DNA from 3 places in the Niabella ginsenosidivorans genome. Region 3 is predicted to be linked to each of the others. Evidence: riboswitches for the same ligand, from Rfam matches in the RefSeq annotation. Region 3 holds a riboswitch; each other region holds the start of a gene.
What was found. Region 3 has a riboswitch for cobalamin ahead of A8C56_RS00450 (ribonucleotide-diphosphate reductase subunit beta). Riboswitches for the same ligand answer to the same signal wherever they lie in the genome.

Region 1: linked by a shared signal. The riboswitch ahead of metE (5-methyltetrahydropteroyltriglutamate--homocysteine S-methyltransferase) and the one ahead of A8C56_RS00450 (ribonucleotide-diphosphate reductase subunit beta) in region 3 are both predicted to bind cobalamin.
Region 2: linked by a shared signal. The riboswitch ahead of A8C56_RS12020 (TonB-dependent receptor) and the one ahead of A8C56_RS00450 (ribonucleotide-diphosphate reductase subunit beta) in region 3 are both predicted to bind cobalamin.

What each region holds. Positions count from the first base shown of each region.
Region 1 is NZ_CP015772.1:4,761,853-4,767,045, forward strand. It holds gene kdsB (3-deoxy-manno-octulosonate cytidylyltransferase) at 1-551, opposite strand, end outside; gene A8C56_RS20190 (sterol desaturase family protein) at 579-1,442, opposite strand; gene A8C56_RS20195 (putative signal transducing protein) at 1,524-1,922, opposite strand; cobalamin riboswitch at 2,033-2,228, shown strand; gene metE (5-methyltetrahydropteroyltriglutamate--homocysteine S-methyltransferase) at 2,402-4,735, shown strand; gene A8C56_RS23985 (cysteine-rich CWC family protein) at 4,736-4,993, shown strand.
Region 2 is NZ_CP015772.1:2,887,724-2,892,916, forward strand. It holds gene A8C56_RS12000 (hypothetical protein) at 1-117, opposite strand, end outside; gene A8C56_RS12005 (dioxygenase family protein) at 124-822, opposite strand; gene A8C56_RS12010 (LytR/AlgR family response regulator transcription factor) at 939-1,628, opposite strand; gene A8C56_RS12015 (sensor histidine kinase) at 1,629-2,765, opposite strand; cobalamin riboswitch at 2,799-3,007, shown strand; gene A8C56_RS12020 (TonB-dependent receptor) at 3,110-5,113, shown strand; gene A8C56_RS12025 (DUF5074 domain-containing protein) at 5,132-5,193, shown strand, end outside.
Region 3 is NZ_CP015772.1:93,481-98,673, reverse strand. It holds gene A8C56_RS00455 (ribonucleoside-diphosphate reductase subunit alpha) at 1-793, opposite strand, end outside; gene A8C56_RS00450 (ribonucleotide-diphosphate reductase subunit beta) at 987-1,961, opposite strand; cobalamin riboswitch at 2,086-2,287, opposite strand; gene A8C56_RS00445 (HPF/RaiA family ribosome-associated protein) at 2,345-2,659, opposite strand; gene fabF (beta-ketoacyl-ACP synthase II) at 2,771-4,015, opposite strand; gene A8C56_RS00435 (TetR/AcrR family transcriptional regulator) at 4,012-4,569, opposite strand; gene purH (bifunctional phosphoribosylaminoimidazolecarboxamide formyltransferase/IMP cyclohydrolase) at 4,703-5,193, opposite strand, start outside.

The DNA of each region.
Region 1 (5,193 bases), 960 kb from region 3:
TTTCTAAATGCATAAACACCAATATGCAGGTAATAGGCCACCCCGGCTTTCTGATCCCGGTTATAAGGAATTATGCTTCGGCTGAAATACAGGGCTTTCCCGTTCTTACCTGTTACCACTTTTACCGCATTCGGGTTCTGTGCCTCCTCTTCACTGCCAAATTTCCGCATCAATGAACCCACCTGAACAGCGTCTGACCGGAAAAGCGCTACAATTTTTTGCAGCGGTTCGGTTTGCATAAAAGGCTCATCGCCCTGCACATTCACAATCACATCCACGTCCATATCCCGTACCGCTTCCGCAATACGGTCCGTTCCGCTTTCATGCGCGGCCATACTCATGATAGCCTTGCCGCCCCGTTGAATAATTTCTTTATAAATAATATCGCTGTCCGTTACCACAAACACCTCCGAAAACAGGTTGCTTTTTACAACGGCATTGTAGGTGTGCACAATCACAGGGTACTGCCCTAATTGCTGCATCAGTTTGGCCGGGAACCGCGTAGCAGCATATCTTGCGGGAATGACTGCGATCACTTTTTGTTCTTTCATTTTTCAAAAGTAGGAAAGTCCTTTGGTTTAAGCTATTCCTTTGCGGGCATTGCCGGGCACCTCTGTTTCTGCAGTTTCTTTTTTAATAAAAGGATCTTTTAACAACGCTAAAAAGTCTTCGTCCCGGGTGTTATCATAATACCGGTCCAGCCCGTATTTTATTTTTGAGGGATCCAGCTCTTTATAGGTGCCCAGCAGCCGGTCCCATATAGAAAACACGGCACCATAGTTACTGTCTGTATAAGGTTGTTTCCAGTGATGATGCACTTTATGCATATTGGGTGAAACCAGTACATAGCTCAATGCTTTGTCCAGCTTTGAATGAAGCCGGATGTTGGCATGTGTAAAGGCGGTGGTAACCACTACCAGTGTCTGATAGATCATGACGCTGTACATAGGGGCGCCGCTAACAAAAATCAATAAAAGAAAAAAGATGCCCCGTAACAGGCTATCGCCGGGATGATGCCTCAGGCCTGTGGTAACATCCACTTTATTATCACTATGATGTATTAAATGATACCGCCACAGCCAGGGTTGTTTGTGCATTATCCAGTGTACCAGCCAACTGCTGAAATCCAACGCCAGCACACCAATAAGCACAGCGCCCGCTACACTGGCATGCAGCCAGTATACCAACCCGAATTGTGCATGAAGGCACCAATCAGACAGCACTACTATCACCACTGCCAATGCAGTATGGATGACCAGATGCAGGACGGTAAAACCGAAATTTACCAGCGCATGAGCAAATTTTGTTTTCCGGTATTTCAGATGATACAGTGGAATGACCCCTTCCAGTATCCAAAAGATCAGCATTCCGCCAACCAGTAGTCCCATCCGCTCCAGTGGACGTTGTTCCAGTGTTGAAAAATAGGCAATTACTTTATCCATGGCAACGATATATAAAATGAACCTGTTTAATGAAAATATATTTCTGAAACGCACCCTTCTGCCCCTTTCTTGCAAGCGAAACTATTGTGCTTCATATTCATACCCGCAATCAAAACAATGGTGTACCTTATCTACCGGCAAAGGTGCTCCTATGCCTAACAGGAGATTTATAAGGGTGCCCAGCCAGTTGGACGCTTTTTTGGGCGTGCTCACATACTCCACGTTGGTGGAACCGCAATGGGGGCAGGGATGTTGCTGCTGGTATTCTTTTTTTGTATTCTTTAAAATATCCAACGCTCTTCCGATCTGTGGCTGTGCCACCATTAATTTTATTCCTCCTACAGCATTGGTCAGTATGGGATCGATGGTTACCGTATTTTCATCCTTCAGCCAGCAGTTAATGCTTTCACTCTGCAAATTGCCCATTGCAAGATGCGCTTCTATATAATTATTGTAGGTGCTGGCAATCACATAGTCCATATTTTAAAGTTATTACAGTATACCGGATAAAAAAAGTCCTCTTGTCTTTAAAATTTTACCGGGAACTACCTTGTTTTGATTAAATTTGCCAACTTAATAAGTTCTTTCATTTTTCATCAACCAGGAAAGGTCCCTGATGAAGATCAGGGATAATAGGGAATCGTGTTCAAATCACGAGCTGTCGCGCAACTGTAAGCAGCCAGCAAGGCTTTACCCAATGTATGTCCACTGTTTCGCCCCGGGCGGAGCGGGAAGGGCGGTAAAGCTGCTGTAAGCCAGGAGACCTGCCTTTTCTGTATGAGCAATGCTTTCGCGGTCTGAAGCAACGGTCTGTATGATGCCTTTTAAAAATTCCTACTTTATATCCGGAGTCCCATTCCGGTAACGGGCATCTGCTTGTCTTTTTCTTCTTATCCTTATCGCATTGTGAAATTTGCAAAGGGCTTTTAGCTTATTATTCATTAAAAAAGTTAAAAGAAATGCAAACACACAATCTGGGCTACCCGCGTATTGGTAGTAACCGGGAACTGAAAAAAGCCTGCGAACAATATTGGGCCGGCAAAATTGAAGCAGCACAACTGGAGCAGGTGGCCCGTGAAATAAGGTCAAATCACTGGCAATTACAGAAGGATGCCGGTATTGACTGGATCCCTGTAAATGATTTTTCCTTTTATGACCAGGTACTGGACACCTGCCTGATGACTGGTGCCATCCCGGAACGGTATCACCCGTTAATTGAAAAGGAACATCTGAAAACGATCGACCTGCTTTTTGCAATGGCAAGAGGATATCAAAAGAACGGGTATGACCTTACTGCCATGGAAATGACCAAGTGGTTCGATACCAACTACCATTATATTGTTCCTGAGTTTAAAAAAGACCAGAAATTCTCTTTTTTTAACAGCAAGGTTACTGATCAGTTCATCGAAGCTAAAAAGGCCGGCTACAATTCCAAACCCGTTTTAACAGGGCCTGTTACTTTTTTATTGCTGGGTAAAGAAAAAGAAGAAGGCTTTCACCGGATCGACCTGCTGAAAAATCTTTTACCCGTATATTTTGAAGTGCTGGAAAAACTGGACGCCAGCGGCGCTTATTATGTGCAACTGGATGAGCCCTGCCTGACGCTGGATCTTACCCAAAAGGAACAGCAGGCGCTGGTAACGGCTTACACCGCTATGCAGCAACGGTTCCCTAACCTGAAGATCATCCTGGCCAATTATTTTGATTGTTTCGGGGCCAATCTCTCAACCGCTTTATCGCTTCCCGTGCAGGTGCTGCACCTGGACCTAGTGCGCTGTCCTTCCCAGCTGGAAGATATCCTGGCGGTACCGGATTTTATCAGAGCAAGAACCCATTTGTCCCTGGGCATTGTGGATGGAAGAAATATCTGGAAGAATAATTTTAAACAATCCCTGTCACTGATCCAAAAAGCCCAGCAAAAAATAGGGGCAGACCGCATCTGGCTGGCGCCATCCTGTTCCCTGCTGCATACTCCCTGCGACCTGGATCTGGAAACTGATGAAAGGCATCTTACCGCTGAAATAAAACAGTGGATGGCCTTTGCCCAACAAAAGCTGGCGGAGGTAGCGTCCCTGAAGCAGATTGCTGCGGACCCTGAAACCCCCGCCTCAAAAACGCTGCTGGAAGCCAACATCCGGTGCATTGAAAGCCGCCGCAGCTCCGCGTTGATCCATAACCAGCAGGTAAAGCAACGCGTAGCAGCAATAACAGAAGCCGATGCGAGACGAAACAGTTCTTTTACTGCAAGAAAAGAAAAGCAGCAGCAGGAGTTCCGGCTGCCGCTCTTTCCTACTACTACCATTGGGTCCTTTCCGCAAACAAAAGAAATCCGGGCCTGGAGGGCGCAATGGAAAAAGCAGCAGCTTTCAGATACTGAATATGACCGGCTGCTGAAAGAGGCTGCTCAGGAAGCCATTCGATGGCAGGAAGAAGCAGGCTTAGATGTATTAGTGCACGGCGAATTTGAGCGCAACGATATGGTGGAATATTTTGGAGAGCAACTGGCAGGCTTTGCTTTTACCCAAAACGGATGGGTACAAAGCTATGGCAGCCGCTGTGTAAAGCCACCCGTCATTTATGGCGATATATACCGGCCGGCACCAATGACCGTTGAATGGAGCCGTTATGCCCAGTCCCTTACCCGTAAATGGGTAAAAGGCATGCTGACCGGCCCTGTGACCATTTTGCAGTGGAGCTTTGTGCGGGACGACCAGCCCAGGAGCGTAACGGGCGATCAGATAGCGCTGGCCATCCGGGACGAAGTAATTGATCTGGAAAAAGCGGGGATAAAGATCATCCAGATTGATGAGCCGGCAATAAGGGAAGGACTACCTTTAAGAAAGGAAAACCGCCGGGAGTACCTGGACTGGGCCGTAAGGGCATTCCGCATTGCAGCAAGCGGTGTACAGGATGCAACCCAAATCCATACCCATATGTGCTACTCTGAATTCAATGATATCATTAACAATATTGCAGATATGGATGCCGATGTAATTACTATAGAAACCTCCCGCTCCCAAATGGAATTGCTGGATGCTTTTGCCACTTTTGCATATCCGAATGATATAGGTCCTGGTGTGTACGACATTCATTCGCCCCGTGTTCCCTCAAAACAGGAAATGGTAGCATTGATTGAAAAAGCGCTGCACTATATTCCGGCAGAACGCCTTTGGGTGAACCCGGATTGCGGTTTAAAAACACGCGGATGGAAAGAAACAAAACGGGCGCTTACGGAAATGGTAAACGCAGCCAAAACACTGCGGGAAAAAATACAGCACCCCGTATTGCAATAAATGTGTAAACATGAACAGAAATACTGCCCCCGGTGCGAGCAACCTTTTGAATGCAAGGTGGGCAGTATTTTACTTTGCCAATGCAGTTCTGTAATATTAACAGATGCCGAGCGCGATTTCATCACCGGGCTGTATGAAGATTGCCTGTGCGCCCGATGTCTTGCTGATATGAAAATACTGTATCATAAACAAACCTTTCAAAGTAAACTCAAAAAAATACTGGGCGTTTTATACAGGGAGCCGCATTTACCACGGTGATGCCCGTTAGTAACAGTTGCATAAGATTTAGTAGACAATCTGTTAGGATTTGCCCCCGGTTCGCCACAGATCCCCCCGCTTCTCCCGCTATCGCGGACTGCGACCGGGATGACGATTAAAAAAATTGTCATCCCAATAAGCTTAAAGGCAACGCTTTTATGATTGCCAATGACAGATGTGTTATTGTTTTGAAAATCAAT
Region 2 (5,193 bases), 2.8 Mb from region 3:
ATGCTGTACCTGCAGCAAAAATTTCCGGTAAGTATCAGCAAACACCAGTTGTTCCCAGGCGCCGGAATCATCAGCGCTGATTATTTTACAGTAACAGATCCTGATCTCCCTGTTCATAATCGGTCAGGCTTTTACGGCTATGGTATGCGTTAAAGTAAACCCTTCGCTCAAACTTCCGGAAATGCTGCTTAGTTCCGCAGCATACCCATCGCTAAAAACATTGTCGTTGGCATTATAGGTATAGCCGTTCATGCCCCTGTAGCCGGAAGCTGCATTTACCAGAACCACTGCACTATTATCTCCTTCCGGGAAAGCGATCTGGGTTACCAGCAGCGACTTACCGGTTGTACTGTAAATATGCGCATGAATATGCGTAGCCCTGCCATTATACCAGCCCGGGAAAATACTGGTGAAAGTCACCAATCCATTGGAGTCAGTTGTCTGCCGCCCCCGCAGCCAGGTGGCACTTTGATAATTTGTGGACTGCATACTGCTGCCGCCATACTCAGAATAATTTCCTTCTTTATCACAATGCCAGATGTCAACTATAACATTCGCTAAAGCCGCGCAGCTGTTACTCAGATCAGTAACTGAAATTTTAATAGTAAACGCAACCCCCGTACGGTCTCCGGTAATGTTGGATCTTACCAGTTCTGATGCATTCTTTGTTGGAAAAGGGCCTTCCGTTTCAGGCGGTGTTGCCGTACAGGTACCGGAACCGGTATCAGCAGCATCCGATTTGCTGCAGGATTTTGCCAAAGGAGCAACAAATGCCATTCCTAAAGCCGTAATGCCCTGTTTTAAAAAAATTTTCCTTTCCATCTTTTCTATTTTCAGGGTAAAGCTTATTGCCGGTACAATATTATCCCGCCCTTGCTGCCAGGAAAAATTTAATAGGTGAATACGGAAAGAATACCGGCAAACTCTTTAACGGAATGTTAAGAAGGCTTTATCCATTTCAGCAATGCCCCCAGGTAGGTTTCACCAACGGGCAATTCTGCCCCGTTGCTGATGCGTAATTTTCTTCCTAAAAAGGAAACAGCTTCTTTTATGGAAACAATATAACCTCGGTGAATACGGGCAAACTCCTGTTCCGGCAGGCGTTCCAGCACTTTTTTTAATGACAGCAGCGTTAGGACAGAACGTCCGTCTTTCAGATAAATTTTTATGTAATCGTCCAGGCTTTCTATATAAAGAATATCTGAAAACAGGATCTTTATCATCCTGTATTCCGCATACACCAGCAGGCTGTCTTCCTTTTTTTCCCGGATGCCCCTGTAATATTTCTCCGCCTTCTCAATGGCTTTTTTAAAACGTTCAAAGCTAAAAGGTTTTAATAAATAGTCGACCGCTGACAGTTCAAAACCCTCCAGGGCAAATTCTTTATAAGCGGTCGTAAAGATGATCATCGGGTCATAGGTAAGGCCGTTCACAAGATCCAGCCCGTTTATATCCGGCATATTAATATCAACAAATACCAGGTCCGGCTGCGCCTTTTCTGCAAATGTCTTGCCTGCAACAGCATTATCAAAAATTTCCAATAATGCTATCCCGCTGCATTGTTTGCAAAATGTACTGATAACATCCAATGCCAGCGGCTCATCATCTATTGCAATTGCTTTTATCATTTATTGGACAATTGGTACTACTTTTAATTCCACAATATAAAAACCGGCCTCCTCTGTGATCTGCAACTGATAATTGCCGGGATATAAAAAATCCAGCCGTTGTTTTACATTCCTCAACCCTACCCCTTCCCTTTCCGTTGACGGGTGTTTCCGGAATATCCGGTTTTTGGTATAGAGCGTAATATACGCCGGGGTTATATCAATTCTTATGTTAACAGGAACTGCTGCATTGTTGCTGATGCCATGCTTAAAAACGTTCTCCACAAAAGGCATTAAGATCAATGGCGCTATTTGTACTCCATTCGTTGATCCGCTGACCTGGTAATTCAACTGTCCGCTTTTACTTAAACGCAATCGCTGCAGTTCAATAAAATCGCTGATGCATTCCAGCTCTTTTTCTACAGGAACAAAATCTTTTGGCGCATCATCTGTAATATAACGCATAATGCCGGAAAGCCTTAAAATACCGGCTGCTGTATCATCGCTCTTTGCCATTGCCAGCGAGTAAATATTATTAAGGGTATTAAATAAGAAATGCGGGCTGACCTGCGCTTTCAAAAAAGAAAGCTCGGCCTGGGCCTTATCCAGCTTAATGTGCGCATTCTTGTTCTCTGTTATGCGCCATTGTTTTGAAATAAAAATAATGGTGCTGATGGCCCATACAACCAGGAACAGGGTGATGCTCATCAGATCAAAATGGCCTTCCCGGAAACCGGGACCGTTTTGGCGGGGGCCGGGCGGCAGATGATCAGCATCCGGCAGATCCCGGGGCCGCTCCATTTGTGGCGGAGGCCGGTGAGGGCCATCAGACCGAAAACGCTCTGCCTGCCGGTTAGAATTGAGTAATACATCAAATGGTTTTAAATAAAAAGTAGCCCCGGACAATAACAGAACAAAAATACCATAGATGATAAATTTGTCCCGGACCAGGAAGCGGGGTAATAAAATAAACAGATTGCCATAAAAAAGACAGCCATAGAAAAACAAAAATGCAATAAAAGGCCAGGAAAAAAGCAACCGGTTAAACCGCCCAACGCCGAAAGAACCTGATTCAATGAATACAAGAATAAGGCCCAGGCCCAGTACCCACCCCAGTACGTGGGCGGTTACCAGGATCGTATTACGGTTCACAACCATAATCAAACTTAAAAAAAATCACCCATCTTCCCTTACATTTGCAGCGAATCTGGTTGGCGCTGCTGCGCCATGAAAAGGGAAGCCGGTGTAAATCCGGCGCTATCCCCGTAGCTGTAAGGTGCCGGATCCTTTTTAACAGGGGTCCTGAAACGCTTTAATAACGGCCACTATGGCGCAGGGCGCCATGGGAAGGCATTAAAGCAGGCCCGAGCCAGAAGACCTGCCAGGTTCTATTATTCATCAGCGCTTTCGGGATGAAAAGCGGGAATAACAACGCAGATGCATCATTGCGGTGTTGCTCTCTTTTTCCCTGGTGCTTTTATATGGTTATCAATATCAGGTAATTGAGGTATCTGCAATATATACTACTACTCATCCTGGGAAGCCAGTGGCATCCCGTTCTGGGGCAAACCACCACAAAGGATACGCTTTTACCTGAAGTAAACATCAGCGGAAAAAATCAGAAGCAGAATATTACCGGCATTCTTCCACAACAAACCATTTCGGGCGATGATTTAGCAAAACTAAACAGTCTTTCGGTTGCTGATGCCGTAAAATACTTTCCAGGCGTAAATGTAAAAGACTATGGAGGGATCAGTGGTTTAAAAACAGTTTCTGTGCGCAGCCTGGGGGCCAATTATACAGCAGTTCTTTACGATGGATTAGCCTTGCCCGAAGGACAGGGCGGCCAGATTGATCTGGGAAAATTTTCCATCAGCAACCTGTCCGGTATAACCCTTCAGAATGCGCAGCCATCGGAATTGCTCAATACAGCCCGGGCATTTGCTTCTGCATCGGTGGTATCCCTGCAAACCACCGCCAACAGCTCCACTCCGTATCTATCCGACTCCTTTAATATCGGCCTGCAGGGAGGTTCATTCCGCTATATGAACCCCAATGCCGATATCACCGTAAAGCTTGCCGACAAATGGGGGTTCAATGCAACTGCAGACTATACCAATACCGAAGGCGATTATCCTTATACCGATTATACCAATAATCTGAAGCTCAGAAGAAAAAACAGTGATATAACATCTGTAAGAGCAGAAGCCAACCTGTTCTACAGAGAGGCGTCCGATAATAAATTCAACCTAAAGACTTATTATTATTATTCTGACAGAGGCTTACCAGGAGCAGTCATTTATGATAATTTTTATGCTGCAGAACGCCTGAAAGATGAAAATCTTTTTTTACAAAGCAGCTATCAGAAGAAAATAACGGCAACAACACAGGTCCTGCTCAACGGCCGTTTCTGGCATTCAATGAATGATTACCGGGATCCTCATTTAACAGACAACAGCCTGAATTATGAAAACCGGTTCCTACAGAATGAGTTTTATTTGTCCGCAGCCATCCAACAACAGATCTCAGGCCGGATCAGTGCGGCTTATTCCGGAGACTATTACTATACCAACCTGTTCCGGAAAGATTCCTTTGCAGAAAGGCAGTCGTTCCCCGCACCTTCCAGGGATACCTGGCTTAATAATCTTTCACTGAAGTTTGCAGCCGCCAACCTGGAACTGCAGGCGAATCTGCTGCATACCTATATTCGGAACCATACCCGACTGGGGGAAGCCGGAACGGCTTTAAACAGGCTCAACCCCACTGTTTCAATAAAGTGGCAGCCTGTTGCCGGCCTGCCGCTCCGGTTGCGCATGTTTTATAAAAATATTTTTCGCGCGCCTACTTTTAACGACCTTTACTATACCACTGTCGGCAATACCCAACTGAAACCGGAAACCGCCAATCAATATAATATCGGGGCAACGTACGCGCTCCATGTGGGCAACCTTCTCAGAGAACTGAATGTAACTGCAGATGCTTATTATAATGATGTAAAAAACAAGATCATTGCAATTCCGCGCCAGAACCTGTTTCAGTGGAGCATGCAAAACCTGGGCATTGTACAAATCAGAGGCATTGATATTGCTGTTGCCACCGTTTTTGAAAAAATAAAGCGCTGGGAAATAAAGGCAGCGCTGGCCTATACCTACCAGCATGCAACAGACCATACAGACCCCGGCAAAGCGGCTTATGGCAACCAGATCCCGTACACCCCGGAGCATTCAGGAAGCCTTCGTCTGAGCGGGAGCAACGGCAGGTTTTCTGCATCCTACAATATACAGGCATCCTCTTACCGGTATACCACAGGAGAGCAGCTCAGCGATGGGTATCTGAAAGGATGGGGCCTCCACGATATCAATTTCCGGTATGCCCTGCCGCTCCGCAGCACACGGCTTCTTTTTTCAGCAGAGCTCAATAATATTTTTAACGCACAATACGAAATTGTAAAATTTTACCCTATGCCGGGAATCAATTACCGGCTTGGAGCAGCCGTTCAATTTTAAACCCTTCAATTTAATACGATGAAAACAGTAAGAAAAAATTTACACAGGCTTTATGTTCTTTTTCTTTCAGTGGTAATGCT
Region 3 (5,193 bases):
AACAGATAAATGATTCATCTTCAGTTGAAGGCAGCATTATTTCAGAACAAAGATTGCTGCCATGTATAATAAGATTATTGTCTTTATACACCTGTGGTTTTGCCCGGTTTACATTATCTGTAAAGAAAATATAAGGCAATCCCTTTTGCTGGCGGCTTTCCAGCACACGTGCCCAGATCTCTCTTTTTGCAATATCACCGTCAATCATTTCCTGCATCCAGTAATCCGGTACACAAACTGCATAGAACAGGTTCTGAATAGGATGCCCGATATCCTTAATATTCAAAAACTCCGCAATATCCGGGTGGTCAATATCCAGGTAAGCAGCAAAAGCGCCCCGGCGTACGCCTCCCTGAGAGATAGTGTCCATTGCCGTATCAAACAGGCGCATAAAGCTTACGGCACCACTGCTCTTGCCATTATCAGTAACCGCACTGCCGCGCCCCCGCAATGATCCGAAGTAAGCTGAGGTGCCCCCGCCTATTTTTGTCTGCATGATCACTTCGCCCAGCTTATGGGTAATGCCTTCAATATTATCCGGCATATGTACGTTAAAACAGGAGATCGGCAATCCTCTTTCTGTTCCCATATTGGCCCAGATGGGCGAGCTGAAGCTCATCCACCCGTTTTCCACCATTTCTTTAAAGGCTTCCTTCAGCTCCGGCTTGTACAGGCGCTGCGCTGCCGCCGTACAAACACGGTCTATTGCTTTTTCTACTGTTTCACCGTTCAACAGATATCCCCTGTTCAGGATCTGTTCACTTTCTTCGTTTTTCCACCAAAGCCTTTCCATATATTTACTATTATAGTTTGCTATTTATTTCCTGCCTCCTGCGGACAGGTTTCTTATTGTTCTGCAATTTTATTTTTTTACCTGCTGCACTACCTATAGCAGCAACGCCTCCTGTCCGGAAGGCAGGTGTTGCATTCCGATAGCTATCGGGGTCATTGTTCCGGCCACAGGACAGCTACAAAACCCGCCTCCGCTAAAAAAGGTCGTTATACGTAATACTCTTGTCGTGCTTGGTATATTCCACTGGGCGTTTTGCAAAAAAATCATCCAGACTATTTGCAAATACTTCCTCTTCAAACCACTGCATCGGGCGGTACTCTTCCAGCGAAATGTGGAACTGCTTGGGAAATCCCAGTTTCTCAAAACTTTCATCTACCCTGAACTTCATAAAGTTCAGCAGGTCTGTTTTGTTAATGGTATCAATTGCCCCTTCAGAAAAGATCCAGTCCACAATTTTGCTCTCCACTTCAATAGAATCTTTTACCAGCGCCATGATCCGGTATTCCATTGCTTCGTCGATCAGTTCAGGATATTCTTCCTTTATTTTATTGATCAGGTAAATACCGGCATTTGCGTGTATCTGCTCATCAACCGATGTCCACGCAATAATGTTGCTTACATTTTTCATCAGCCCGCGAAAACGGGTAAAAGACAGGATGATGGCAAACTGGCTGAACAGTGAAACATTCTCTATTAAAATGGAAAACAGGATCAGAGACAGGGTGTATTCTTTATGGTCGTTCGATTTAGCGTCTTTCAGCGCTTCTGAAAGGTATTGTATGCGTTTTGCAATTACCGGTTCTTGGATCAGTTTTGAGAACTCATCATTATAACCCAGTACTTCCAGTAAACGGGAATAGGCCTCAGAGTGGCGGAACTCGCATTCTGCAAATGTACTGCCCAGCCCGTTCAGCTCCGGCTTTGGCATATGGTTGTATAAACTGCCCCAGAAAGATTTTACGGCCACCTCTATCTGAGCTATTGCCAGCAGGCTGTTTTTAATCGCATTCCGCTGCGCCGTATTCAGGTGACTGTGAAAATCCTGTACATCAGCGGTAAAATCCACTTCTGAATGTACCCAGAAGGATTTATTGATCGCTTCAGTAAATTTCAGCACTTCCGGATACTCGAAAGGTTTGTAGTTGACACGTTTATCAAATAAGCCCATAATAAATTCTGTTCTTTTACTTTTTATTCTAAAAAAGACGGGGATAGAGACGACGATTATTCCATTGGAAATAAGGTATTTCCTTCCGGAATAATACGCTGCCTTTCACCCGAAAGCATTGCATTTTCAAAAAATGGTACTGGCAGGTCTTCTGACTTGGCCCGTTTTTATAAACCTTCCCATTCACAGATCGAACAGTGGCTATTTTATAAAACTTCTGGCTAAAGGGCCTCACAGCTACGGGGATAGTTCCGGATTTACACGGGATTCCCTTTTAAAGGCAACAATTGAACCCTGGTTGCCATACCATTACCGTTACAAATTAATTATATAAAATTGAGACGCATACAAGTTCTTATACACAAGGTGTGCAAAACATTTCGTTACCTGCTTTGCAGTTTTCCTATACGATTGTCCAGCAAATTTCTTATCTTATCCACTGCCCCGTTAAAGGCATGATCCACAGTGTCTGCATAATGGGTTACCGCTTCCGGGTGCAGGTGCCTGGGGCGCACCTCAATAGTGCAGCGTTTATCATTTACTCCGGTTTTATTACTGTTCTCATCTCCAAAGAATACCTCGGCTGCAGTAATATATTCGCTAAACCGGTGAAGCTTTTTTTTAAGCTCTTCGCTCACTTTTTCCAGAAAAGCGGCTGAAGCGGTAAAATTATTATCTGTATTTAATCGTATTTCCATAACATACTATTTGTATTATTATTACAATGACAGGACGAAAAGGTTTGAGAATTGAGAGTTGAGTTTTCAGTCTGATCACTGATAACTGCAAACTGATAACCGAATGCGCCCCTACTCTTCGTATTTCTTAAAAATCGTGGTGGCAATATGCCCGCCAAAGCCAAACGTATTGCTCATTGCATAGCGTACTTCCCGTTGTTGTGCCTGGTGCAGCGTCAGGTTAAAGACGTCTTTATATGCGGGTTCTATTTCAGTGGAATTAATGGTGGGCGGAACAATATTGTGCTCAATGGCCTTGATACAGGCAATGGCTTCAACAGCGCCTGCAGCGCCCAGCAAATGCCCTGTCATGGATTTGGTAGCGCTGATATTGATGGTGCTTTCTGTACCAAATACCCGCTCCGCTGCTTTCAGCTCACTCAGATCTCCCTGCTGGGTAGAGGTAGCATGTGTGTTGAGGTAGTCAATCTCTCCAGCCGTAATCCCCGCATCATCCAACGCGGCCAGCATGCCCAGGCGGGCGCCTTCTCCCTCCGGGTGGGTACCTGTAAGATGATAGGCATCCCCTGCCATTCCGCCTCCTGCAATTTCAGCAATAATAGGCGCGCCCCGTCTTTTAGCATGTTCCAGCTCTTCCAGCACCAATGCCCCGGCGCCTTCCCCCATTACAAAACCATCGCGCGATATATCAAAAGGCCTTGAAGCAGTGGCCGCTTCCTCATTATTGGTGGAGAGTGCCTTTGCAGCATTAAACCCGCCCACACCGCTTTCGTTGATGGCGGCTTCAGATCCGCCGGTAATGATCATATTGGCCTTTCCCCACCTGATGTAGTTAAAGGCATCAATAATAGCCGTATTGGAAGTAGCACAGGCCGAAACTGTTGTAAAATTGATTCCCCGCAGGCCGTATTTGATGGAGATGACCCCTGAAGCAATATCAACGATCATCTTCGGGATAAAAAACGGGTTAAACCGCGGTGTGCCATCGCCCTGTGCAAATTCGATTATCTGCTGCTGAAAGGTCTGGATGCCTCCGTTACCGGACCCCCATATTACCCCGACCCGGTCCCTGTCCAGCTCTTCAAAATTGATACCCGCGCTTTTTACTGCTTCTGCCACGGTAATCAATGCGTATTGTGTATACAGATCATACCTGCGGGCCTCCGCTTTTTCTATATAATCCAGCGGATTAAAATTTTTGAGCTCACAGGCAAACCGGGTTTTAAACTTTGAAGCGTCAAAACGGGTGATGGGCGCAGCCCCGCTTATGCCGTTTACCAAAGACTGCCAAAGCGCTGCCGTATTATTGCCAACAGGAGTTAAAGCGCCTAACCCGGTTATTACTACACGTTTCATTTGTTATTTGTTAAGTCGTTACTAATTGTTTTTTTTATTTCCCGGAAATCCTTTTGTCCGGTTAGTCTTGTGAGCTGCAGGGCTGCAATCATATTGGTAATAACCAGCAATGCTTTTGTTCTTACAGGAGCCCTGAACACAAATACACCTTCAGCCTTTCCCTCTTTCAATATAAGCATCAGCCAGCCAAGTATCTGCCGCACGATTCTTTTTAAGGCCTGCTGCATCTGCGGATCCACTGTATACAGATCCGTGGCAAGCGCTCCTACCAGGCAGATCTTATTTTCCTTCTGCGCGGTAGTGTATACGTTCAGAAAAGCATCCAGCTTTTCCAGGGGAGCCCGGCAGGCCATTTCCTGCCGGAGCTGCCGGAACTGCTGTTCATATTTAGCAATAATGGCCAGCCCCAGGGATGTTTTTGTAGGAAAATGATAATGAACAGAAGCATTTTTTATATGCAGTCTTTGCGAAATGTCTGAGAAACTAAAAGCATTATACCCGCGCTCCCTCAGCAGGTCATCTCCAATGCGTATTATTTCAGACCGGGTATCCATATTTAATGATAAAGGTATCTACCTATTAGTAGGTAGACAAATTTATTTTATAGGAGTCATTATAAAAAATCCCTGCAGGGTTTCTTAAACGCTGCAGGGAATTCCGGTATTTACCGGCCATTACTAAAAAATTTTAATGCTTAAAATGCCGCATACCGGTCAGCACCATTGCCAGGTTATGCTGTTGTGCATATTCGATAGAATCCTTGTCACGTATAGACCCACCAGGTTGTATAAATGCCACTATCCCGGCCTCATGAGCGATCTGCACGCTGTCGTTAAAAGGGAAGAAGGCATCGCTTGCCAGTACGGCGCCAGCCAGATCAAAGCCAAATTGTTTTGCTTTTTCAATTGCATGGCGCACTGCGTCCACGCGGCTGGTCTGCCCTGCGCCTTTGCCCACCAGTTGCCTGTTTTTTACCAATGCAATCGCATTTGACTTTAAATGTTTGCAGATAATGTTCGCAAATTCCAGATCTGCTTTTTCTGCCGCGGTCGTTTGCCGCCCACCGGCTTCTTTCCATTCTGTATAGTTGCCCTTATCCTGCCCCTGGGTCAGTACGCCATTCAGCACAGATTTTGCCTGAAGCCCTGGGTCCGATGCCTGGGGTTTCAACTGTAATA